Regions from separate parts of the Kocuria rhizosphaericola genome, predicted to be linked through region 4. Evidence: riboswitches for the same ligand, from Rfam matches in the RefSeq annotation. Region 4 holds a riboswitch; each other region holds the start of a gene.
What was found. A riboswitch is a leader RNA that binds a small molecule or an ion and turns the genes downstream of it on or off. The one in region 4 is predicted to bind S-adenosylmethionine.
Positions count from the first base shown of each region.

Region 1 (5,461 bases), on a different contig from region 4:
CTCGCCGAACTCCGAGTAGCACAGGTGGGTGTGGATCTGGGTCTCGTCCCGCACCCCCGAGGTGGCCAGGCGGAACGCGTCCACCGACCAGCCGAGGTAGGCGGGCTGGTCCGCGCGGCGCAGCGGCAGCAGCTCCCGCAGTGCCGGCTCGTCCACCTGGATGATCCCGATCCCGGCGGCCTCGAGGTCCGCGACCTCGTCCCGCAGCGCGAGCGCCACCTGGTTCGCGGTCTCCCCGAGCGGCTGGTCGTCGCGCACGAAGGACCACGCCAGGATCGTGACCGGGCCCGTCAGCATGCCCTTGACCGGCTTGTCGGTGAGGGACTGGGCGTGGCCGATCCACGGGACCGTGAACGCCTCGCCGCGCAGGCCCTCGCCCTCCCGGCTGACGTCGCCCCACAGGATCGACGGGCGGGTGCAGCGGGAGCCGTAGGACTGCACCCAGCCGTGCACGGTGGTCGCGAAGCCGTCGAGGTGCTCGGCGAAGTACTGGACCATGTCGTTGCGCTCCGCCTCGCCGTGCACCAGCACGTCCAGGCCCAGCTCCTCCTGCAGCCGCACGACCCGCTCGATCTCCTCCCGCAGGAACCCGTCGTACTGGGCGTCCGTGAGGGTCCCGGCCCGGTGCTGGGCGCGGGCGGCACGGACCTCGGCCGTCTGGGGGTAGGAGCCGATCGTGGTGGTGGGCAGCGGGGGCAGGGGCCCGGATGCCGTGAAGGACCGTCCCTCCTGCGCGGCCCGGCGGACCTCCGCGGGCGCCCGGCCGATGTCCGCGGCGGTCAGGGCCCCGGCGCGCTCGCGGACGGCCGCGTCGCGGACCCCCGCGGCGCTCTCCCGGGTGCGCCGGGCCTCGGCCGCCTCGGCCAGCTGCGCCGCGACCGCCTCCGCGCCCGCGGCGAGGCCGCGCGCCAGGGTGACGATCTCGCCGACCTTCTGGTCGGCGAACGCGAGCCAGCTCCGCAGCAGCGGGTCCAGCCCGGCCTCCTCGGCCACGTCGTGCGGGACGTGGAACAGGGACGTGGAGGAGGCCACGGACACCTGGGCGCCGCCGCGGGCCAGCACCGCGAGCTGGTCGAGCCGGCCGGTCAGGTCGGCCCGCCACACGTTGTGCCCGTCGACGGCCCCGGCCACGAGCACGGCGGAGTCCTCGCCCTGGAAGAACTCCAGCTCCTCGGGGGTCGGCGCCGCGCCCTTGACGAGGTCGAGGTGCAGGGCCTCCACCCCGGAGCAGGCCAGCGGGTGCAGCAGCGGCCCGGGGGAGCCGTAGGAGGTGGTGACGAACAGCTGCGGGCGCCGGGGGGCGGCGGACAGGGTCGTGTAGGCGTCCCACACGGACGGGGCGAGCTGCTCGGCGGGGACGTGCTGGTCCGCCACGAGCGCCGGCTCCTCCAGCTGCACCCAGTCCGCGCCGGCCGCGGCGAGCTCGCCCAGCAGCTCCGCGTACACCGGGAGCAGCTCGGGGAGCCGCTGCAGGGGGTCGAAGCCCGCGGGGGCGTCGTCGTCGGCCTTGGCGAGGAGGAGGAAGGACACGGGGCCCACGAGGACCGGGCGGACGGCGAAGCCGTGCGCGGTGGCGCGGCGGACGTCGGCCACTAGCCGGTCGGCGGTGGCGCGGAACGGGGTGTCCGGGCCGATCTCCGGCACGAGGTAGTGGTAGTTGGTGTCGAACCACTTGGTCAGCTCGAGCGGCGCGCGCCCGGCGTCGCCACGGGCGAGCACGAAGCTCGCGTCGAGGTCGAGCCGGCCCTCGGCGTCGGCGAGGTCGGCGAAGCGGGACGGGACCGCCCCGAGGGCCACGGTGGTGTCCAGGACCTGGTCGTAGAGGGGGAACGCCGCGGGCAGGGACGAGTCCTGGGCGCCGAGGCCCAGCTCCACGAGCCGGCGGTAGGTGGCCAGCTGCAGGTCGGCGGCCGCCGACTCGAGCTCCTCGCGGGTCGAGCGCCCGGCCCAGTAGGCCTCGAGGGCCTTCTTCAGCTCGCGGCGGCGGCCGATCCGGGGGTAGCCGGTGATGGTGGCGGCGGGGAACGGGACAGTGGTCATGAGGATCTCCTGGGAGGTGTTGTGAGTTCGTGCGGAAGGGCGGGGAGGCGGCGTGCTCACGCGGGGAGCAGCAGGTCGTCGAGCGGGACGGGCACGTGCGGGACGCGGGGGAGCTCCACGTGCTCCAGCAGGTCGAGCGCGGCCCGGTGCTCGTTGAAGGTGTAGAGGTGCAGGCCGGGGGCGCCGGCGTCCAGGGCGGCGCGGGCCAGCCGGGCCGCGAAGGCCACGCCGGCCCGGTGCCGCTCCGCGGGCCCGGGGGCGTCCTCGAGCGCGGCGGCCAGGCCGGGGTGGGGCGCCAGGCCGGCCAGCCGGCACAGGGTCTGCAGCCGCCGCGGATCGGTGACCGGCATGATCCCGGGGACGATCGGGATGGTCACCCCGGCTGCGCGGGCCGCGGCGACCAGGCGCTCGTAGCGCTGCGGACGGAAGTAGACCTGCGTGATCGCGAAGTCCGCCCCGGCGCGCTGCTTGGCCAGCAGCACCTCGACGTCGTGGCGGAACGAGGGGGACTCCGGGTGCCGGGTCGGATAGGCGGCCACGCCCACGGCGAGCCGGCCGGCCGCCAGGGACGCCGTGTGGCTCTGCTCGACCTCGCGCACGAGCTCCACCAGCTCGCCGGCGTACCGGAGCTCGCCCGGCTCCGCCCCCGGGTCACGGTCCCCGCGCAGGGCCAGGACGCCCCGGACGCCGCGGCGGACCAGCGAGGCCACGGTCTGCTCCAGCTCGGCCCGGGTGCTCCCGACGCACGTGAGGTGCGCCAGCGGCCGCAGGCTCGTGCGGGCCAGGAGGTGGTCGAGCAGGGCGAGCGAGCTGTCCCGGCGCTGCTCGTCCCCGCTGTACGTCACGGAGACGTGGTCGGGACGGGTGGGCTCGAGCTCCTCGATGGTCCGCAGCAGGGTGGCGGCGCTCGCCGGGCCGCGGGGCGGATAGAGCTCGTAGGACAGGGACGGCGGCGCCGGCCGGGCGATCGGGCGTGGTGTCACGTTCTTCCTCCAAGGGTCACCCCGAGGGAGGGCGCCAGCCGTCCCTCGGGCGGACCCGGGAGGCTGCGACAGCTCCATCGGTCCTGGCGGGAGCACCGTTCCGCGCACCCCGTGGCGGGGGCGCGGATGGTTGCTGCGGCGTCGACGAGCCAGGTCTCTCGGCCGCTCTGGATAGATGCAAGGCCCATTCCAGCGGCTGCCCCGCCGTGCTGCCAAGCCCGGGCGCCCAGAAGACGCGGGTGCGCCGACTGTGACGACCACGACGTCACAGGACGCAACACGGACGCGCGGACCACGGTCCTGCGCCCCTCGCGCCCTCGTCATAATGGACGAGTCACCCCGACTCCGGACCGCAGGAACGAGTGCCCATGCTTCCCACCCCCCGCATCGTGGCCGTTGTGCCGTGCCACAACGAGGAGGCGGCGATCGCGAAGGTCGTCACCGACCTGCACGCCGCGGTGCCCGGCATCGAGGTGCACGTCTACGACAACTGCTCGACGGACGGCACCGCCGAGGCCGCGCGGCGTGCCGGGGCACACGTGCGGCGCGAGGAGGAGAAGGGCAAGGGCAACGTGGTCCGGCGGGCCTTCGCGGACCTGGACGCCGACGTCTACCTGCTCATCGACGGCGACGACACCTACGACGTCGCCGACGCCCCTGCCATGATCGAGACCCTGCTGTCCGGGCCCTACGACCACGTGCTGGGCGTGCGCCGGCAGGTCACCAGCACCGCGTACCGGTCGGGGCACGAGTCCGGCAACAGGTTCTTCAACGGCCTCGTCACCTTCGCCTTCCGCCGGAAGGTCTCCGACATGCTCAGCGGTTACCGGGTCTTCTCGCGCCGCTTCGTCAAGTCCTTCCCCGCGCTGTCGCGCGAGTTCGAGATCGAGACGGAGCTGACCGTCCACGCCGTCAACGCCCGGGTGCCGCAGGCCGAGGTCGCCGTGGGCTTCCGCGACCGGGCCGCCGGCAGCGAGAGCAAGCTGCGGACCTACCACGACGGCTTCCGGATCCTGGGCATCTTCGGGCAGCTCCTCTTCCACGAGCGCCCGTTCCTCGTCACCGGCGCCGTCTCCCTGGCCCTGTTCCTCCTGGGCCTGGTCCTCGGCCTGCCCGTGATCGCGGAGTTCGCGGGCACCGGTCTCGTCCCCCGGTTCCCGACGGCGTTCCTGGCCGCCTCCCTGATGGTCCTCGCCGGGGTGTTCCTGCTCATGGGCGTGCTCCTGAGCGGCCAGGCGAAGATCCGCCGGGAGACCTCCCGGCTGTTCTACCTGCGCCTCCCGGCTCCTCCGTGGAGCGGCGGGGACGGCCCGGGCCGGCGGGCCGGGGACCACGGTGCGGACCACCGGCGGCAGGTCCCGTGAGCGCGGGACGGGAGGCCGTGCGGGCGCGGCTGCTCCCCCTGCTGCCCTGGGCCCAGGGGCTGGGGATGCTGCTGGTCCTGCAGTTCGCCCTGTTCGGGCTGCTGACGCTGGGCCAGGCCGTGCCGGACCGGCCCATCGTCGAGAACCTCGTCGCGGCCGTCGAGGACGGCACCTACGGGCCCATCGACGCGATCGACCGGATGGGCACCCCCGCGGACACCTTCACCGAGTGCGTCGTGGCGGGGACGGGCCTGGGCGCGTCCCCGGAGGAGTCCGCGTTCAGCCGGGCGATCCGGATGCCCCGCCTGGCCACCTGCGGCGGGGGGCCGGAGCAGCTGCGGGCGATCTCCGAGGGGGCCGTGCTCACCGACAACGACTACTTCAAGTACTGGGCCGGCTACACCGTGATCACGCGTCCGGTGATGGCCCTGACGGGCATCGAGGGGCTGCGGATCGTCTCGGGCACCCTCATGGTGCTCGCCCTGGTCGGCGCGTTCCTCGCGGTCCGCGCCCGGACCTCCACCGCCGTGGGACTGGCCCTCGTCCTGCCGTACGTCGTGGGAACGAACCTGCTGTCCACGCCCTCGACGTCCTTCAGTCAGTCGATCTCCATCGCCTTCATCTTCCTGTCCGTGATCCTCTCCGCCCTCGGGGCGGGACGCTCGCCCCGGATGGCGTACTCGGGGGTCGCCCTGGGCGCCGCGCTCTTCTGCTTCGTGGACCTCCTCACGACCCCCGCCGTGCCGTGGGCGATGTCCGCCTTCGCCGTGGGAGCCGTGACGTGGTACCACCGCCGCGAGCTCGGCGCGACCCTCCTGGCCGTGGTCCTCGGCGGAGTGGTCTGGCCGGTGGCCTTCGCCGTCACCTGGCTCGCACGGTGGGTCATCGCGGGCGCCTTCCTGGGTTTCCCGGCCACCCTGGAGGTGGTCCGCCGCAACGTCGGGAACCGGACCGGAGGCGACCACGCGGGGGTCTCCGAGGCGTTCGGGGCGGGGGCGCGCGTCAACGTCCACTACTGGTGGACCATGGTGCCCACCTCGGGGCTCGTGCTGACCGGCTGCCTGCTCGCGGCGG
Region 1 is NZ_JBISWK010000036.1:391-5,851, forward strand. Features, by position in the region: gene metE (5-methyltetrahydropteroyltriglutamate--homocysteine S-methyltransferase) at 1-2,040, opposite strand, end outside; gene ACH9D2_RS04105 (methylenetetrahydrofolate reductase) at 2,097-3,023, opposite strand; SAM riboswitch class I at 3,095-3,201, opposite strand; gene ACH9D2_RS04110 (glycosyltransferase) at 3,392-4,387, shown strand; gene ACH9D2_RS04115 (hypothetical protein) at 4,384-5,461, shown strand, end outside.
Region 1: linked by a shared signal. The riboswitch ahead of ACH9D2_RS04105 (methylenetetrahydrofolate reductase) and the one ahead of ACH9D2_RS19075 (MetQ/NlpA family ABC transporter substrate-binding protein) in region 4 are both predicted to bind S-adenosylmethionine.

Region 2 (5,461 bases), on a different contig from region 4:
TCGTTCTCCGCGGCGAGGTGGGCGAGCACCTCGGGGGAGTCCTTGTCCCGCATCCACTCGTACGGGTCGGAGAACACGTGGCCGTGGAAGGCGCGCTCGACGGGCTGCTGGCGGATCTGCGGGGGAAGGACAGTCATGGCCCCCATCCTAGGGAAGTCGTCCCGGGAGAGGACGGGCCGGGGCGGCCGGGCCGGTGCCAGAATGGCCGCATGAGCACCCCGGCCCACCTCGCCCCGCGACCGCCCGCCTTCGGATCCACCCGCGCCGACCTGTGGCTGCAGGTGCTGCTGGTCCTGGGCGTGTCCCTGGGCGCCTCGGCCCTCTACGCGGTGCTCTCCCTCGCCGAGCACCTCGCCCGCGGGCCGCTGTCCGAGGCGCAAGCCACGATGAACCCGCCGCTGAGCCTGCAACCGCTCTTCGACCTGCTGCGCCAGCTCACCGGCATCGCCCTGGACCTGGTGCCGGTGCTGCTGGCCCTGTACCTGCTCGCCGGCTCCGCCGGTGCGCTGGGCACGGTCCGCCGGCGGATCGGTCTCGACGCCCGCATGCCCGTCCCGGACCTCGGCCTGGGCACCGTGCTCTTCCTGCTCATGGGGCTGGGGACGCTGGTGCTCTACGGCGCGGGCCGGGCCCTGGGCGTCACCGCCGAGGTCACGACGTCCGGGCTCGCCGAGCACTGGTGGACGGTTCCCGTGCTGCTGCTCTCGGCCGTGCGCCACGCCCTGGTCGAGGAGGTCGTCGTGGTCGCGTTCCTCACCGACCGGCTGACCCGCATCGGCTGGAGCTGGCCCGTGGTGCTGGTGGTCACGGCCCTGTTCCGCGGCAGCTACCACCTGTACCAGGGGATCGGGCCGTTCCTCGGCAACGTGCTGATGGGCCTGGTGTTCGCGGAGCTCTACCGGCGCACCGGCCGGGTGATGCCCCTCGTCGTCGCGCACTTCCTGCTGGACGCCGTGGGATTCCTCGGCGCCGCCCGGCTGCTGGGCTGAGCCGGGGTCCGCCGGGCGGGCCCCGGGCCCTCCCGGCCTCAGATGGTGACGGGGCCGTCCGGGGTGGTGAACGTGACGGAGAGCACCCCCGGGGTGCCGTCCGGATAGCGCCAGTCGACCTCCAGGTCCTGGAGCGCGGTCTCGACGGGGGCGCCCAGCCACTCGGCGACCCGTTCCGGGGCCCCGGCGATGCACATCCCCGCGAGGCCCACGTCCGTGATCCGCGCCTGCGACGGGTGCATCTCGGGGCCGGACTCGAAGTGCACCATGAACGGCAGCTGGGGGTCGGCGATCAGGCCCTTGACGCCGATCTGGCGCCACTCGAGGCACCGCCCGTCCGGGAACACCCGCTGACCGGGCACGGACCGGCGCCCGAGGCGCTGCTCGAAGGGGGTGAGGTCGTCGACCTCCACGACCCAGCCGAGCCAGCCGCCGCCGGCCTCGGACCGGGCGCGCACGGCCTGGCCGAAGGGCGCCTTCTCCGCCGCCGGGTGCTGGAGGACCTCGACGACCTCCACGTACTGGTGGTTGGTGAGGGGCAGGATCATGTTGCGGGTGCCGAAACGTGGGTGCACCCCACCCTTGACCGGCTCGATCCCGAGCTGGTCCGCGATGCGCTCGGTGGTGGCCGCCAGGCCCTCCGGGCGGCAGGCGTAGGACACGTGGTCGACTCTCATGGGCTCATCGTGGCACCCTGTGAGTTTCGTCTCCAAATCGGTCTGCGACGCGCCCGGCGTGGTGCCCCCGGCGCCCCGCGCCGGGCGTCACGGCCGGACCCGGCTTGACGCCGTGTCGCCCGAATCCGGAGAATGCTGTCCAGGTCATGAGCGCCAGCGTCCAAGCCCCAGCTAGCTGGCCGGCAACCCTCCACCGCGGTGGGGTGCCCTGGGTGAAGACCAGGCTCCTCGCGACCGGCGAGCGAGCAAGCGCGGGTCCCCGGTGCCCGGCCCTTCCCGGCCGCACCGCCTCGGCCGGGACGGGACCCCTGACACCCGCAAGGAGTCCCACGGCATGTCCGAGTCCCCCGCTTCCAGCACCGACGTCCCCGCTTCCGGCACCGACGTCTTCACCGCCGAACGGCCCACCCCGGAGAACCCGGGGGGCTGGGCCTTCGAGACCCGGCAGATCCACGCGGGGCAGAGCCCCGACCCGGTCACCGGCTCCCGGGCCCTGCCGATCCACCAGACCACATCCTTCGTCTTCCCGGACGCCCAGGCCGCGGCCGACCGCTTCGCGCTCGCCGAGCTCGGCCCGATCTACACGCGGATCGGGAACCCGACCACGGAGGTCGTGGAGAACCGGATCGCCGCCCTGGAGGGCGGCGTGGGCGCCCTGATGCTCAGCGCGGGGCAGTCGGCGACCACGTTCGCGGTGCTCAACGTCGCCGGCGCGGGCGACCACATCGTGGCCAGCCCGAGCCTCTACGGCGGGACCTACAACCTGTTCAAGTACACGCTGCCCAAGCTCGGCGTCGAGACCACCTTCGTGACGGACCCGGACGACCCCGAGGCCTGGCGGCGGGCGGTCCGGCCGAACACCAAGGCCTTCTTCGCGGAGACGATCCCGAACCCGCGCAACGACGTCCTCGACATCGAGACCGTCTCCGGGATCGCCCACGACCACGAGGTGCCGCTCATCGTGGACAACACCGTGGCGACCCCGTACCTGGTCCAGCCCTTCCGCTGGGGCGCGGACGTCGTGGTGCACTCGGCCACCAAGTTCCTGGGTGGGCACGGCACGGCGATCGGCGGCGTCATCGTGGACTCCGGCGCCTTCGACTTCGGCCGCTACCCGGAGCGCTTCCCCGGCTTCAACCTGCCCGACGAGTCCTACGGCGGACTCGTCTACGCCCAGGCACTGGGGGCGGAGGGCCCCTTCGGCGTCAATCTGTCCTACATCCTCAAGGCCCGGGTGCAGCTGCTGCGCGACCTCGGCTCGGCGATCTCCCCGTTCAACGCGTTCCTCATCGAGCAGGGCATCGAGACGCTGTCCCTGCGGATGGAGCGGCACGTGGACAACGCCGGGAAGGTGGCCCGCTGGCTCGAGGCGCGCGAGGACGTGCGCTCGGTGTCCTGGGCCGGACTGGAGTCCTCCCCCTGGCACGGGCGGGCGCAGAAGTACGCGCCCCTCGGCGCCGGCTCGATCCTGGGCTTCGTCCTCGACGGCGGCCGGGAGGCCGGAGCCGCCTTCGTGGACGCCCTGACCCTGCACTCGAACGTCGCGAACATCGGCGACGTCCGCTCCCTCGTGATCCACCCGGCGTCCACCACGCACAGCCAGCTCCTGCCCGAGGAGCAGCTGGCCTCCGGCGTGGAGCCCGGCTTCGTGCGCCTGTCCGTGGGCCTGGAGAACATCGACGACATCCTGGCGGACCTGGGGCAGGGCTTCGCCGCGGCCGCGGCCGTGCACGGGGGACAGGAGTGACCGTGACCGTCGTGAAGGGCGCCGACGCCGGGACCGCCGTCCGCGAGGACGGCGTGCCGCGCATGGCCGGGATCGGCGAGCTGGAGCTCGAGTCGGGCTTCCGGCTGCCCGAGGTCCGGATCGCCTACGAGACCTGGGGGACGCTCGCCCCGGACGGGTCCAACGCGGTGCTCGTGGAGCACGCCCTCACCGGGGACACCCACGTGGCGGCGGGCAGGGCCCGTCACGGCGCCCCCGAGGCGGAGCGGCGCGCCGCGGAGACCGGCGGCTGGTGGGAGGGCCTGATCGGCCCCGGCGCCGCGATCGACACGGACCGCTACTTCGTGGTCTGCACCAACATCGTGGGCGGCTGCTACGGGTCCACGGGCCCGGCGACCCCCGCGCCGTCGAGCGTGGACCCCGAGGGCCGCCCCTGGGGCTCCCGCTTCCCGCTCGTCACCGTCCGGGACTCCGTGCACGCCGAGGCGGCACTGGCCGACACCCTCGGCATCGACTCCTGGCGCCTGGTCATCGGCGGCTCCATGGGCGGTGCCCGGGCCCTGGAGTGGGCCGTGACCTATCCGGACCGGGTCCGGGCCTGCGCGGTGGTCGCCGCGTGCGCCCAGTCCAGCGCCGAGCAGCTGGCGTGGGGCCAGGCGCAGAACCTCGCGATCCGCCAGGACCCGCACTTCCGCGGCGGGGACTACTACGACGGGCCGCTGCCCGTCACGGGCCTGGGCCTGGCACGGCGGATCGCCCACATCACCTACCGCTCGGCCGACGAGCTGCACCACCGGTTCGGGCGCTCGCCGCAGGCCGACGAGCGCGTCATCGGCACGCACCCCGACGGGCGGGGGCGCTACCAGGTGGAGAGCTACCTCGACCACCAGGCGTCCAAGCTCGCCGGGCGCTTCGACGCCAACAGCTACCTGGCCGTCAACGAGACGCTCATGTCCCACGACGTCGCCCGGGACCGCGGCACGCTCGAGGAGGCGCTGTCCGTGACCTCGTGCGAGTGGCTCGTGGCGGCGGTGGACTCCGACCGGCTCTACCTGCCCCGCGAGTCCGACGTCCTGGCCGCCGCGCTGCCCGGGGGCGCCCGGCGGCACACCCTCACCTCGCCCTCGGGCCACGACGGCTTCCTCATCGAGGCGCCCCAGCTCGGCAAGCTGCTCGTGGAGACCGTGCTGCGCCGTCCCTGAACCGGGGCGGGACCCTCAGGAGTCCGCGGTGCCGTGCCCGGGCGCGAACCCGCCCCCGGGCACGGTGGCGGTGCCGAAGTGCGGCCGCTTCGGCCGGACCCGCGCCCCGGAGCTCGTGCGGCGGATGCGGCGGGCCACCCACGGCCGCAGGTAGCGGTGGGCCCAGACGAGGTCCTCCGCCCGGGCCTGACGCCACGACGAGGGAGGGCGGTCGGGGACGACCTCGGGCGCCAGGCCGTGCTCGATGCCCAGGCTGTCGAGGACCTCGACCGCGATCCGGTGGTGGCCCAGGGGGGAGAAGTGCAGCCGGTCCGGGTCCCACATCGCCGGGTCCGTGAGCTCCCGCAGTCCCCACAGGTCCACCAGGACGGCGTCGTGCCGGGACGCGACCACGCGCACGTTCTCGTTGTAGACCGCGATCCGGCCCCGGATCCCGCGCAGCACGGGAGTGGCGCCGATGTCCGGGCCGTCGATCAGCACGACGGTCGCCCCGTCCGCCCCGAGCCGGCCGACGACGTCGTCCATCTCCTCGGCGATCGCGTCCGGGTCCCCGCCCGGGCGCAGCATGTCGTTGCCGCCCGCGCAGATCGTCACGAGGTCCGGGGACAGCTCCAGGGCGGGCACCACCTGCTCGTCGACGATCTGGCGGAAGAGCCGGCCGCGGATCGCGAGATTGGCGTAGGACAGGCCGGGGGAGAGCCGGTCGAGCTCCTCCGCGACCCGGTCGGCCCAGCCGCGGTGCCCGCCGGGGGACCCGGGGTCCGGGTCCCCGATGCCCTCCGTGAAGGAGTCGCCGATCGCCACCATGCGCAGCCACGGGTGGGTGGGCGATCCGGTGTCCGGGGGTCCTGCCGTCGTCTCGGTCAT
Region 2 is NZ_JBISWK010000175.1:10,318-15,778, reverse strand. Features, by position in the region: gene ACH9D2_RS17895 (S9 family peptidase) at 1-137, opposite strand, end outside; gene ACH9D2_RS17890 (CPBP family intramembrane glutamic endopeptidase) at 210-989, shown strand; gene ACH9D2_RS17885 (VOC family protein) at 1,028-1,666, opposite strand; SAM riboswitch class IV at 1,809-1,924, shown strand; gene ACH9D2_RS17880 (bifunctional o-acetylhomoserine/o-acetylserine sulfhydrylase) at 2,001-3,413, shown strand; gene metX (homoserine O-acetyltransferase MetX) at 3,410-4,594, shown strand; gene ACH9D2_RS17870 (GDSL-type esterase/lipase family protein) at 4,610-5,461, opposite strand.
Region 2: linked by a shared signal. The riboswitch ahead of ACH9D2_RS17880 (bifunctional o-acetylhomoserine/o-acetylserine sulfhydrylase) and the one ahead of ACH9D2_RS19075 (MetQ/NlpA family ABC transporter substrate-binding protein) in region 4 are both predicted to bind S-adenosylmethionine.

Region 3 (5,461 bases), on a different contig from region 4:
GACCGGCCCGCCGCTGAACAGCAGCGCGGCCGCCGCGCCGAACGCGCAGTAGGCGGCGAGGCCGCTGAGGTACGGCTGCCAGAACTGACCCTCCCAGCAGGCGCGCGCCAGCCGCCTCCCGGCCTGCCACGCGAGCGCGAACGGCACGAGGGTCAGTCCCAGCGGGACGAGGTTGAGCGTCCCGGTGGTCGCGGGCAGTCCCGCCCCCGGGTCCAGGGCCACCTGGAGGGGCGTGAGGTGGGCGAGCAGCCACACGTGGCCGGAGAGCACGAACCCGCCGATCAGGCCGAGGGTGTCGAAGCCGTCGGCGAGCCACACCATGAGGACGGTCAGCAGGACCAGCAGGTAGGACACCACGGCCACGGAGCCGAGTTCCAGCACGCCCTGCAGCCACAGCGGCATCGGCACGCCACGGCGGTCGGGGCGTGCTGCGGGGGAGGAAGAGCCATGGGAGTTCATCACCGCCCATCCTCCCACGCCCGCGCGGCGCCCCGGCAGAGGCTTCACGGCGCCTTCACCGGCGGGCCACGTGCCGCTTCCCGTCCGGTCGCCCGCCCCGGGCAGGCTCGCGCACATGAGAGTCGCCGTGGTCGCCGAGCAGTTCCTCCCCCACCTGAACGGAGTCACCCACTCGGTGCTCCGGGTCGTCGAGCAGCTGGTCGCCGGGGGGCACGACGTCGCCGTCCTGGCACCCTCCTACGACCCCGCGCCGCTCGGGCGCCTCGTGGAGGACGTCGTCGAGGACCTCGACGGGGTGCCGGTGCACCGGCTGCCCGCCGTTCCCCTCACCGGCTACCCGGCCGTGCGCGTAGCCGGGGGGACCGTGGCGCGGGTGCGCCGGCAGCTGGCGCGCTTCCGGCCGGACGTGGTCCACGTGGCCTCCCCGTTCGTGCTGGGCCGCCGGGCGATCCTGGCGGCCCAGCAGCTCGGGGTGCCGTGCGTGGCGGTCTACCAGACGGACGTGCCCGGATACGCGGCCAAGTACGGGGCGCCGTTCCTCGAGCATCTCCTGTGGGGGCACGTGCGCTCCATGCACAACCTCGCCACGCTCACGCTCGCGCCGTCCACCTCGGCGGTCCGGCAGCTCACCGAGCACGGCGTCCACGACGTGCACCTGTGGCGGCGCGGGGTGGACACCACCCGCTTCTGCCCCCGGCACCGGGACGAGCAGTGGCGGGAGGAGGTCGGCGGCGGCCGGCGGATCGTCGGCTACGTGGGCCGGATCGCGCCGGAGAAGCAGGTCGAGGACCTCGCCGCGGTCGCGGACCTGCCCGGCACGCGGCTCGTGGTCGTGGGCTCGGGGCCGGAGGAGGACGCCCTGCGCCGCCGGCTCCCGCAGGCCCACTTCACCGGGCGGCGCAGCGGCGCCGACCTCGCGCGCATCATGGCGTCCTTCGACGTGTTCGTCCATCCCGGCGAGTTCGAGACGTTCTGCCAGACGATCCAGGAGGCCATGGCCTCCGGGGTGCCGGTCGTCGCGACCGGTCGGGGCGGGCCGCTCGACCTCGTGGACCGGTCCCGCACCGGCTGGCTCTACCCCCCGGGCGACCTCGGTGCGCTCCGCGGGCACGTGGTCGACCTCCTGGGCGACGAGGCGAAGCGGGCCGCGTTCGGCGCCGCCGCGCACGCGGCGGTCCAGGGCCGGACGTGGGACGTCCTGGTCGGACAGCTGCTCGAGCACTACGAGCACGCCGTGGAGCTCTCGGTGCGGGGGCGCGGCCCGCGCCACCGCCGCGCCGGCTGAGGGCTACCGCCGGGCGGGGGCCGCGTCCAGCACGGACGCCCCGGTGCCGGCGTACCGCCCCGGCTCCACGGTCAGCACGGTCAGCCCGTGCACCTGGGCCGTGGCGGCGGTGAGCCCGGCGAGCGGGTCGGCGGCCACCGTCGCGCCCAGCGAGCCCCACGCCCGGGCCACGGCGGCGTCCACCGGGAGCACCCGGCCCGGGAAGCGCAGCTCGAGCTGCTCCACCCACAGCGTCTCGTCGGGCCGCTCGGCGAGCAGCTCGCCGAGCACCGTGGCCGGCAGGAACAGCCGCCGGTGGCCGTGCCGGCGCAGGGCTTCGGCCAGCCCGGGGCAGCGCTCCGGGGTGCGCACCCCCAGCAGCACGGAACGGTCCAGGAGCAGGTCCACGGCGCGGGACCTCAGGCCGCGGCGGCGAGCTCCCCGCGGGCCGGAGCCAGCAGGAAGTCCACGAACTCGGTGCGGGCCTGCACGGCACGGGCGTAGTCCTCGAGGCTCATGGCGGAGACGCTGATGGGCGGGACGCTCCGGGCCGGGTCGCTCGGGACCGGGTCCCTTCCGGCTGGGACGCCCGGGGCGGTCTCGGAGAACGCTCCGGCACGGGCGGAGGGGGCAGGGGTGCGGGGGTCGGACATGACCGGGGATCCTTCGGGCGCTCTTGCTCGCACCGGGTACCGCCGCGGCGGTGATGCGAGCCGCTTCGTCATCCGAACCACCCGTGAACATGGGGTTGGTGCCCGGTCAAGTCGGAGCTTGCCGACCGGGTCTCTTGAAGCTGTCTCCATTGAACCACATCGGCGAGCTCCGCCCCGGCGGCATCCCGCGCCGCCCACCTGTGCGCCGGTCTTCCCCGGGACGTCACCGCTGCGACACCTCGGCGACACATCCCTCCGCTGGAATGGGCTCGGAACACCGGGGACGGCGCCGACGACGAGCCCGAGCATTACGTTTCAGTGACACAACTCACGACTCGCTTGTCGAGGTGTCGGAGCTCCGGGGTAGCCTGGATCTGCTTCTCGAGATGCGGCGTCCACGTGCTCGACCGGAGATCGACGATCCCCGACGAGCCCGTGGAGAGGCTCCGACCCGCTGCGCGCCAACCCGATGTTCCCGGGTGGATCGGATGACGAAGCGGCGGGCAACGCCATCGGATGCCTGCAAGAACGTCAGGAGAAAACATGACCATGTCCGAAGAAAGAACAGCCATCACCACCGACCAGCGCGAGGAGTGGATCGACGTGACCGTCACCGCCCTCCCCGATCTGCACCTCGTCCGGCTCACGTCGACCGACGGGGACGTGCAGGAGTACCTGAGCCCTGAGGCCGACGACCTCGCCGCCGCGGCGGAGCACGCGGAGGGAACCGCGCAATGGTGCGCCAAGTACCGCCAGCTCCTCGTCCCCGGAGCCCTCGCGGCCACCGGACGGCACCCGTTCTTCAAGCTCCACCCCTCGTCCCTCCCGCTGTCGGCGTAGCCTGCGGGCAGGACACGACGGAGGCCGCAGCCCATCGGGCTGCGGCCTCCGTCGTGGCCGGGCGCGGTGGATGCACGAGTGCAGGTACACGGACGAGCAGGCGTGCGGAGGGGTCCGCACGGCGCTCACTCAAGACCGTAGTCCCCCGCGGAGCCCCAGCCGCCGGCCTCGTCGGCGGAGCCGTCGAACTCCCACTCGGAGGCCTCGAGCTCGAAGGGCACGGTGACCTCCAGCTCGGCGTCGGGAATCCGGTTGACCACGAAGGGGTCCTCCGGCTCCGCCGCCGCGGGGCGCGGATCGGGAACGCTCACGGTGCTTCCTCCCGGGGCTCTGCTGCGGCGCGTCTCGCCCGCGCTTCTCTCCCAGTGATTCTGCCCCGTGAGACGCCCCCCGTGGGGCACGACGACAGAACCGCCGCCGGGCGGAGCCCGACGACGGTTCTGGAGGATCTGCGGGCCGGGGCCCGAGCAGGATCCTTAGGAGATGACGTTGATGTTCGCGGCCTGGGGGCCCTTGGGGCCGTCCTGGGTCTCGAACTCGACGCGGTCGTTCTCGTTCAGCGAGCGGAAGCCGTTCGAGTTGATCGCGGAGAAGTGGGCGAAGACGTCCTTGGAGCCGTCCTCGGGGGTGATGAAGCCGAAGCCCTTGTCAGCGTTGAACCACTTGACGATGCCGGTAGTCATGGGAGACCTGATCCTTCATGAGATGAACGTTTCCCGACGTTCGAGAAACAAAACAGTTGTGATGCATGGAAAACGTCTTCTCAGAAAAACTGCTGCACCCGAGTGGGCCGAACTGCTTGAAAGACAAAAACGAACCTCAACAACTGCGAACCACTGTACACGAGTTCCGGGACCGCACCACCCGGGTGGTGCCGGGGCACCGCGGACATCGCCCGAGGACCCCGCGCGGTGCGGGCGCACTCCGAACCCACCGCCCGGAGCCACTCAGGCCGGCACGCCACCGAGCTCGACCAGCAGCCGCCACCGGGTCGCGGCTCAGTCCGCCAGCAGGGCGTCGGCGACCGCCCGGAGCCGCGCCCGCTCCTCGAGGTCAGGGGCGAAGACGCCGGCGGCATCGGCGAACCACACGCCGTCGGCGAGCAGCCGCACGGCCAGCAGCCGGCTCCGGCGCTCGGCGGGCAGGTCCACGGGCAGGTCCACCCACGGTGCCACCCGCGCGACCCAGCGCTCCTTGAGCGTCGCGCGCAGCCGCTGGTCCGTGAGCATCACCAGGTCCGTCTCGTCGACCTCGCCCGAGAGGCACCAGTCCAGGTAGGCGCGCAGACGCTCGTCGGCCGGCACCTGCTCCGGCGGGGCGGAGAGGCGGCGGGACATCTGCGCGTCCCAGCCGTCCATCACCCGGTCCACCAGGGCGAGCATCAGCGCTTCCTTGGTGGGGAAGTGGTACATCACTCCCGGCTTGGTCAGGCCCGCTTGCCGTGCGGCCGACGCGAGCGAGATCGTGCCACCGCTCCGGATCAGCTGGAGGGCGCCGTCGAGAATCCGCTCACGGGAGGAAGTGCTCATGAAAAAATACTTTACCAACCGGAAGGAAGGTGTCACGATGTTGCGCACGGCCGATGTGGTGTCCAGCACCACACCGGCCCGCCACAGGACGACGACGTCCCGCCCCGCCCGGTCCGTTCAGGTCCGGTCACCGGGTGCACCCGCCCTGGACCACTCTCCACAGAAGGATTTGCCCCATGACCACTGCCGTGCAGGACAGCACGTCCACAAGGGGAGCCCCCACCGGCGCCCACCGCCCCCGGCCGACCGTGAACCGGGTGGTGTTCGCCGGTTCGGGCGTCACCATCGTCCTGTTCTCCCTGTGGGCGATCCTCGCGCCCGACCAGGCCTCCACCGTGATCAGCGCCGTGGTGGGCTGGATCGCCACCAACATGGGCTGGTTCTACGTCCTGACCGCCACCGTGGTGACGGTCTTCGTCCTGGTCGTGGCCTTCTCCCGCGAGGGGACCATCAAGATGGGTCCCGACCACTCGAAGCCGCAGTACAACCTGTTCACCTGGACGGCGATGCTCTTCGCCGCCGGCATCGGCATCGACCTGCTCTTCTTCTCCGTCGCAGAGCCGGTGACCCAGTACTACGGCCCGCCCACGGGCGAGGGCGCGACCGCCGAGGCCACCCGCCTGGCCGTGGTGTGGACGCTGTTCCACTACGGCGTCACCGGCTGGGCGATGTACGCCCTGATGGGCATGGCCTTCGGCTACTTCGCCTATCGGTGG
Region 3 is NZ_JBISWK010000052.1:3,115-8,575, reverse strand. Features, by position in the region: gene ACH9D2_RS05830 (cell division protein PerM) at 1-402, opposite strand, end outside; gene ACH9D2_RS05825 (glycosyltransferase) at 575-1,744, shown strand; gene ACH9D2_RS05820 (PIN domain-containing protein) at 1,748-2,131, opposite strand; gene ACH9D2_RS05815 (hypothetical protein) at 2,143-2,376, opposite strand; SAM riboswitch class IV at 2,391-2,516, opposite strand; gene ACH9D2_RS05810 (hypothetical protein) at 2,920-3,216, shown strand; gene ACH9D2_RS05805 (hypothetical protein) at 3,342-3,527, opposite strand; gene cspE (transcription antiterminator/RNA stability regulator CspE) at 3,693-3,899, opposite strand; gene ACH9D2_RS05795 (TetR/AcrR family transcriptional regulator) at 4,215-4,745, opposite strand; gene betT (choline BCCT transporter BetT) at 4,922-5,461, shown strand, end outside.
Region 3: linked by a shared signal. The riboswitch ahead of ACH9D2_RS05815 (hypothetical protein) and the one ahead of ACH9D2_RS19075 (MetQ/NlpA family ABC transporter substrate-binding protein) in region 4 are both predicted to bind S-adenosylmethionine.

Region 4 (5,461 bases):
CTCCGGCTTCCGGCGGGCCGGGCCGTTTCCCGGAGACCTCCCAATTTTTCGCTAAAGTAAAAAGACAGCGAGCTGACCGTCGGCTACTGTGGGTAACGAAGCCGGTTCAGGGTATTCCAGGGATACTGGCCGGTTGCGTACACTAAAAGTCCCTCCCGGGACGGATAAGGAGCAATCATGGGAATCATCGGTTGGATCGTCCTCGGCCTCATCGCCGGCGCCCTCGCGAAGCTCATCATGCCGGGCAACCAGGGTGGCGGAATCATCGTCACCATGATCCTCGGCATCGTCGGCGCCCTCCTCGGAGGCTTCATCGGCTCGGCGCTGTTCGGCGTCGACATCAGCACCTTCTTCTCGCTGACCACCTGGCTCCTCGCCATCGGCGGCGCGCTCATCGTGCTGCTCATCTGGGGCCTGATCACCGGCCGCAAGGGCCGCGCCACGCACTGACCCGACCTCACCGGTCCGCGAGGCCCCGTCCACCGTTCCCGGTGGACGGGGCCTCGTCGCGTCCGCGCCCGGGGCGGCGCACCGCCGCGGCACCGGTCCTGGGCGGCCTCCGAGGGATACTGGGGCCATGACGCCCCTCGCCTCCTCGCCCCGCACCCGTCAGACGCCCGAGCTGCAGGCCCTGGTCGCCGCCGGTCCCCGCAGGATCAGCGTCCTCGGCTCGACGGGCTCCATCGGCACCCAGGCGCTCGACGTCGTGCGGGCCGCGCGCGAACTCGAGGGGCAGCCCCCGTTCACCGTGGTCGCCCTCGCCGCCGGACGGAGCCGCCTCGAGCTGCTGGCCGACCAGGCCGTCGAGACCCGCGCCGCGCTCGTGGCCACGAGCGGCACCGGCGAGGACGCCGCCCGGCTGGCCCGCCTGATCGCGGAGCGGGCCACGTCCGCCCGGGCGGGGGACTACCGCCCCGAGATCGAGCACGGCCCCGACGCCGCGTCCACGGCCGCCGCCCATCCCGGCGCGGAACTCGTGCTCAACGGCATCACCGGCTCCATCGGGCTCGCCCCCACGCTGGCGGCGCTGCGGGCCGGGCACAAGCTCGCCCTGGCGAACAAGGAGTCGCTGATCGCCGGCGGCGCCCTCGTCAAGGCGGCCGCCGCGGCCACCGGGGACCCGGACGCGCTGATCCCCGTGGACTCCGAGCACTCCGCGCTCGCGCAGGCGTTGCGCGGCGGCTCCGCCGGGGAGGTGGACCGGCTCGTGCTGACGGCCTCCGGCGGCCCGTTCCGCGGCCGGTCCCGGGCGGAGCTCGAGACGGTCACGCCGGCGGACGCGCTGCGCCACCCGACGTGGGACATGGGCCTGATGGTGACGACCAACTCGGCGTCCATGGTGAACAAGGCCCTCGAGGTGCTCGAGGCCCACCTGCTCTTCGAGGTGCCCCTCGAGCGGATCGACGTGGTGGTCCACCCGCAGTCGGTGGTCCACTCCATGGTCCAGTTCGTGGACGGCTCCACCCTCGCCCAGGCCTCGCCCCCGGACATGCGCCTGCCCATCGCCCTCGGTCTGGCCTGGCCCCACCGGGTGCCCGGCGCGGCCCTGCCGTGCGACTGGACGCGCGCCACCGAGTGGACCTTCGAGCCCCTCGACCCCGTGGCGTTCCCCGCCGTCGAGCTCATCAAGGCGGCGGGGGAGCGGGGCGGGACGTTCCCCGCCGTGTTCAACGCGGCCAACGAGGAGGCGGTGCACGCCTTCCACGACGGCCGCATCCGGTTCCCGGCCATCGTGGACACGGTCGCGGCGGTGCTGGACGAGCACGACGACGACGGCCCGCTGGAGCTCGAGGCCGTCCTGGCGGCCGAGCGCCGGGCCCGCCGCCGGGCCCGCGAGGTCCTCGCCGGCTGACCGGGCGCCTCCGCCCGGGCGCCCGCACCGGGGCACCGGACCCCGGCGCCGCCGTGCTAGTCTGTCCGCCGGATGACGAGTCCCAGCACGAAGCCCTGGCTTGCTGGGCGGCAACCCTCTCCCGTAGTGGGGTGCCCCAGGTGAACCATCCGGCCACGGCCGACGACGGTCGGCGGCAAGTACGGCTCGACGCCCACCGCGCCCTTCCGCGCGCCGATCGGCCGTCGCCGCCGGATCCCGGCCCTGGTGGAACCTCCGACACCTACGGACCCACGGAAAGGCACCACATGCGATCGCAGCGCCTCCCCCTCCTCGCCCTGGCCACGACCCTCGGCCTCACCCTCACCGCCTGCGGCGGCTCCGCCGGGGAGTCCTCCGGCGAGGGCGTCCTCGCCGACGACAAGGTCACCATCGGTGTCGTGGGCACCGACCCGACCCACGACGCCCTCAAGAAGCTGGCCGAGGAGCAGGGCATCACCGTCGAGTACGTCGACTTCTCCGACTACAACCAGCCGAACCCCGCCACCGAGTCCGGCGACGTGGAGATGACCTGGTTCCAGCACATCCCGTTCCTCGCGGACTACAACAACTCGGCCGGGGGCTCGATCACCCCGATCGGCTCGACCTCGATCTACCCGCTGGGCCTGTACTCCAACCAGTACGACTCCGTCGAGCAGTTCCAGAAGGGCGACGAGATCGCGGTGCCCAACGACGCCGTGAACCTCTCCCGCGCCCTGCTCGTCCTCGAGTCCGCGGGCCTGGTCGAGCTGACCTCCGACACCCTCATCCCCACCGAGCTCGACGTCGACACCGAGGCCTCGACGGTGAAGGTCACCCCGGTCTCCGCGGAGCAGACGGTGCTCTCGCTGGACTCGGTGGCCGGCTCGGTCATCAACAACGACTTCCTCTCGCGGGCGGACATCGACCCGAAGTCGGCGCTCGCCCAGGACGACCCCGAGGCCGAGGGCTCGCGCGCCTATGTCAACCTCTTCACCACGACCGAGGAGCTCGCCGACGACGAGACCCTCCAGCAGGTGGCCGGCCTCTACCACGAGGAGCCCGTGCTCGAGGCCGAGATGACGGAGACGAAGGACACCGCCGTGCCGCTGCAGCTGGAGCAGCAGGAGCTGCAGGAGCTGACCGAGCGCTACCAGCAGGAGCTCAAGGACCAGGAGCAGTGAGCGCGGCGGTCCCCGCCGGGCCGCCCTCACCCGGGCGCCCGGACGAGGTGCTCGTCCGCTTCAGCAACGTCTCCAAGACCTTCCGCACCGGCTCGGGGCGGGCGGCGCGGGAGGTGCTCGCGGTCGACGACGTCAGCCTCGACGTCCGCCGCGGCGAGATCTTCGGCGTGATCGGCTACTCCGGGGCCGGCAAGTCCACCCTGGTGCGCCTGATCAACGGGCTCGAGCCCGTGTCCTCGGGCTCCCTGACCGTGGAGGGCTTCGAGGTGGCCGGCCGGCGCGAGACCGAGCTGGCGCCCGTGCGGCAGGAGATCGGCATGATCTTCCAGCAGTTCAACCTCTTCACCTCCCGCACCGTCGCCGGCAACGTCGAGTACCCGCTCAAGCGGGCCGGCTGGCCCAAGGAGAAGCGCAGGGCCCGGGTGGCCGAGCTGCTCGAGTTCGTGGGCCTGTCCGCGCGGGCCCGCAACTACCCGGAGCAGCTCTCCGGCGGGCAGAAGCAGCGCGTGGGCATCGCCCGCGCCCTGGCGACCAGTCCGAAGCTGCTCCTGGCCGACGAGTCGACGAGCGCCCTCGACCCGGAGACCACGCAGGAGGTGCTCCAGGTGCTGCAGCGGGTCAACCGGGAACTGGGGATCACCATCGTGATCATCACCCACGAGATGGACGTGGTCCGGGCGATCGCCGACCGGGTGGCCGTGATGCAGGACGGGAAGGTCGTGGAGCACGGCTCCACCGTGGACATCTTCGCCCGGCCCCGCACCGAGACCGCCCGCCGCTTCGTCTCCTCCGTCCTGCACTCGGTGCCCGACGCCCGCGAGGTGGAGCGGCTGCGCCGCGCCCACCGCGGCCGCCTGGTGATCGTGGACGTCGGCGACGGCGTGGACATCGGCGGGGTGCTCTCCGACGGCGCCGCCCGCGGAGTCCGCTTCACCATCGCCTACGGCGGGATCAGCGTGCTCCAGGAGCAGTCCTTCGGGTCCCTGACCTTCGAGCTGACGGGCGAGGACGCGGCTGTGCAGGCCGTGGTCGACGAGATGTCCCGCATCACGACCCTGAGAGAGGTGGCCGCGTGAACGACTGGTCCGTCCTGGGACCCGAGCTGCTGGCCGCGCTCGGGGAGACCCTCTACATGGTGGCCGTCACGCTGCTGCTCGCCGGTGCGCTCGGACTGCTCGTGGGCGTGGGCCTCTACGTCACCCGCCGCGGCAACATCCTGGAGAACCGCGCGGTCCACGAGGGGCTCAACCTCGTGGTGAACTTCGTCCGGCCGATCCCGTTCATCATCCTGCTGGCCGCGCTCGGACCGGTGACCCAGGAGGTCGTCGGGACCCGGCTCGGGCCCAACGCGGCGATCTTCGCGATGACCATCGGGGCGATGTTCGCGGTGGCGCGCATCGTGGAGCAGAACCTCATGAGCGTGGACCCCGGCGTCGTCGAGGCCGCCCGCTCCATGGGGGTCTCCCGCGCCAGGATCATCACCACGGTGATCCTGCCCGAGGCGCTGGGCCCCCTCGTGCTCGGCTACACCTTCCTGGTCATCGGCATCACGGACATGTCCGCGATGGCCGGGGCCATCGGCGCCGGCGGCCTGGGCGACTTCGCCCTGCGGCTGGGCTACCAGCGGTTCAACGACGAGGTCACGTGGGCGGCGGTCGCCGTCATCGTGGTCCTGGTCCAGCTCGTGCAGGTGGTGGGCAACAGACTGGCCCGGCGGATCCTGCGCCGCTGAGGCAGGCCGCCCGCGCGCCCCGCGACGGCCGGTGCGTCTCCTCCGGGAGGCGCACCGGCCGTCGTCGTGCACTGGTGCGCCTGCCACGCACCGTCCAGGATGGTGGTGCAGACTGGTCCTCGCCGTGCCGAGCGCACGGACCCGCCGTCCCCGGCGCCCGCCGGGGACCTTCGACGATCCCGGGAGGTCCGACGGATGGGCGTCGCGCTGTTCCTCGTGGGCGTGCTGCTGGCCGCGGTCGCCATCGCGGTCTCCATCGCCCTCCACGAGATCGGCCACCTGGTGCCGGCCAAGCTCTTCGGCGTGCGCGTCACGCAGTACATGGTCGGCTTCGGGCGCACCGTGTTCTCCCGCCGGCGGGGCGAGACGGAGTACGGGCTCAAGGCGGTCCCGCTGGGCGGCTACATCTCGATGGTGGGGATGTACCCGCCGGCGAGTGAGGGCGCGACGGCCCGGGCCTCGAGCACCGGCGTGTTCCAGCAGCTGGCGGCCGAGGCGCGCGGCGCCGCCGCCGACCAGCTCGCCCCCGGGGACGAGGACCGCGTGTTCTACCGCCTGCCCGTGTGGAAGCGGATCGTCATCATGCTCGGCGGCCCGGTGATGAACCTGCTGCTCGGTGCCCTGTGCCTCGCCGTCCTGCTCTCCGGCTTCGGGACGGCGACGCCCACCACCACGGTCGCGTGGGTCTCCGAGTGC
Region 4 is NZ_JBISWK010000186.1:6,368-11,828, forward strand. Features, by position in the region: gene ACH9D2_RS19065 (GlsB/YeaQ/YmgE family stress response membrane protein) at 178-450, shown strand; gene dxr (1-deoxy-D-xylulose-5-phosphate reductoisomerase) at 578-1,852, shown strand; SAM riboswitch class IV at 1,924-2,040, shown strand; gene ACH9D2_RS19075 (MetQ/NlpA family ABC transporter substrate-binding protein) at 2,140-3,033, shown strand; gene ACH9D2_RS19080 (methionine ABC transporter ATP-binding protein) at 3,030-4,109, shown strand; gene ACH9D2_RS19085 (methionine ABC transporter permease) at 4,166-4,765, shown strand; gene ACH9D2_RS19090 (M50 family metallopeptidase) at 4,961-5,461, shown strand, end outside.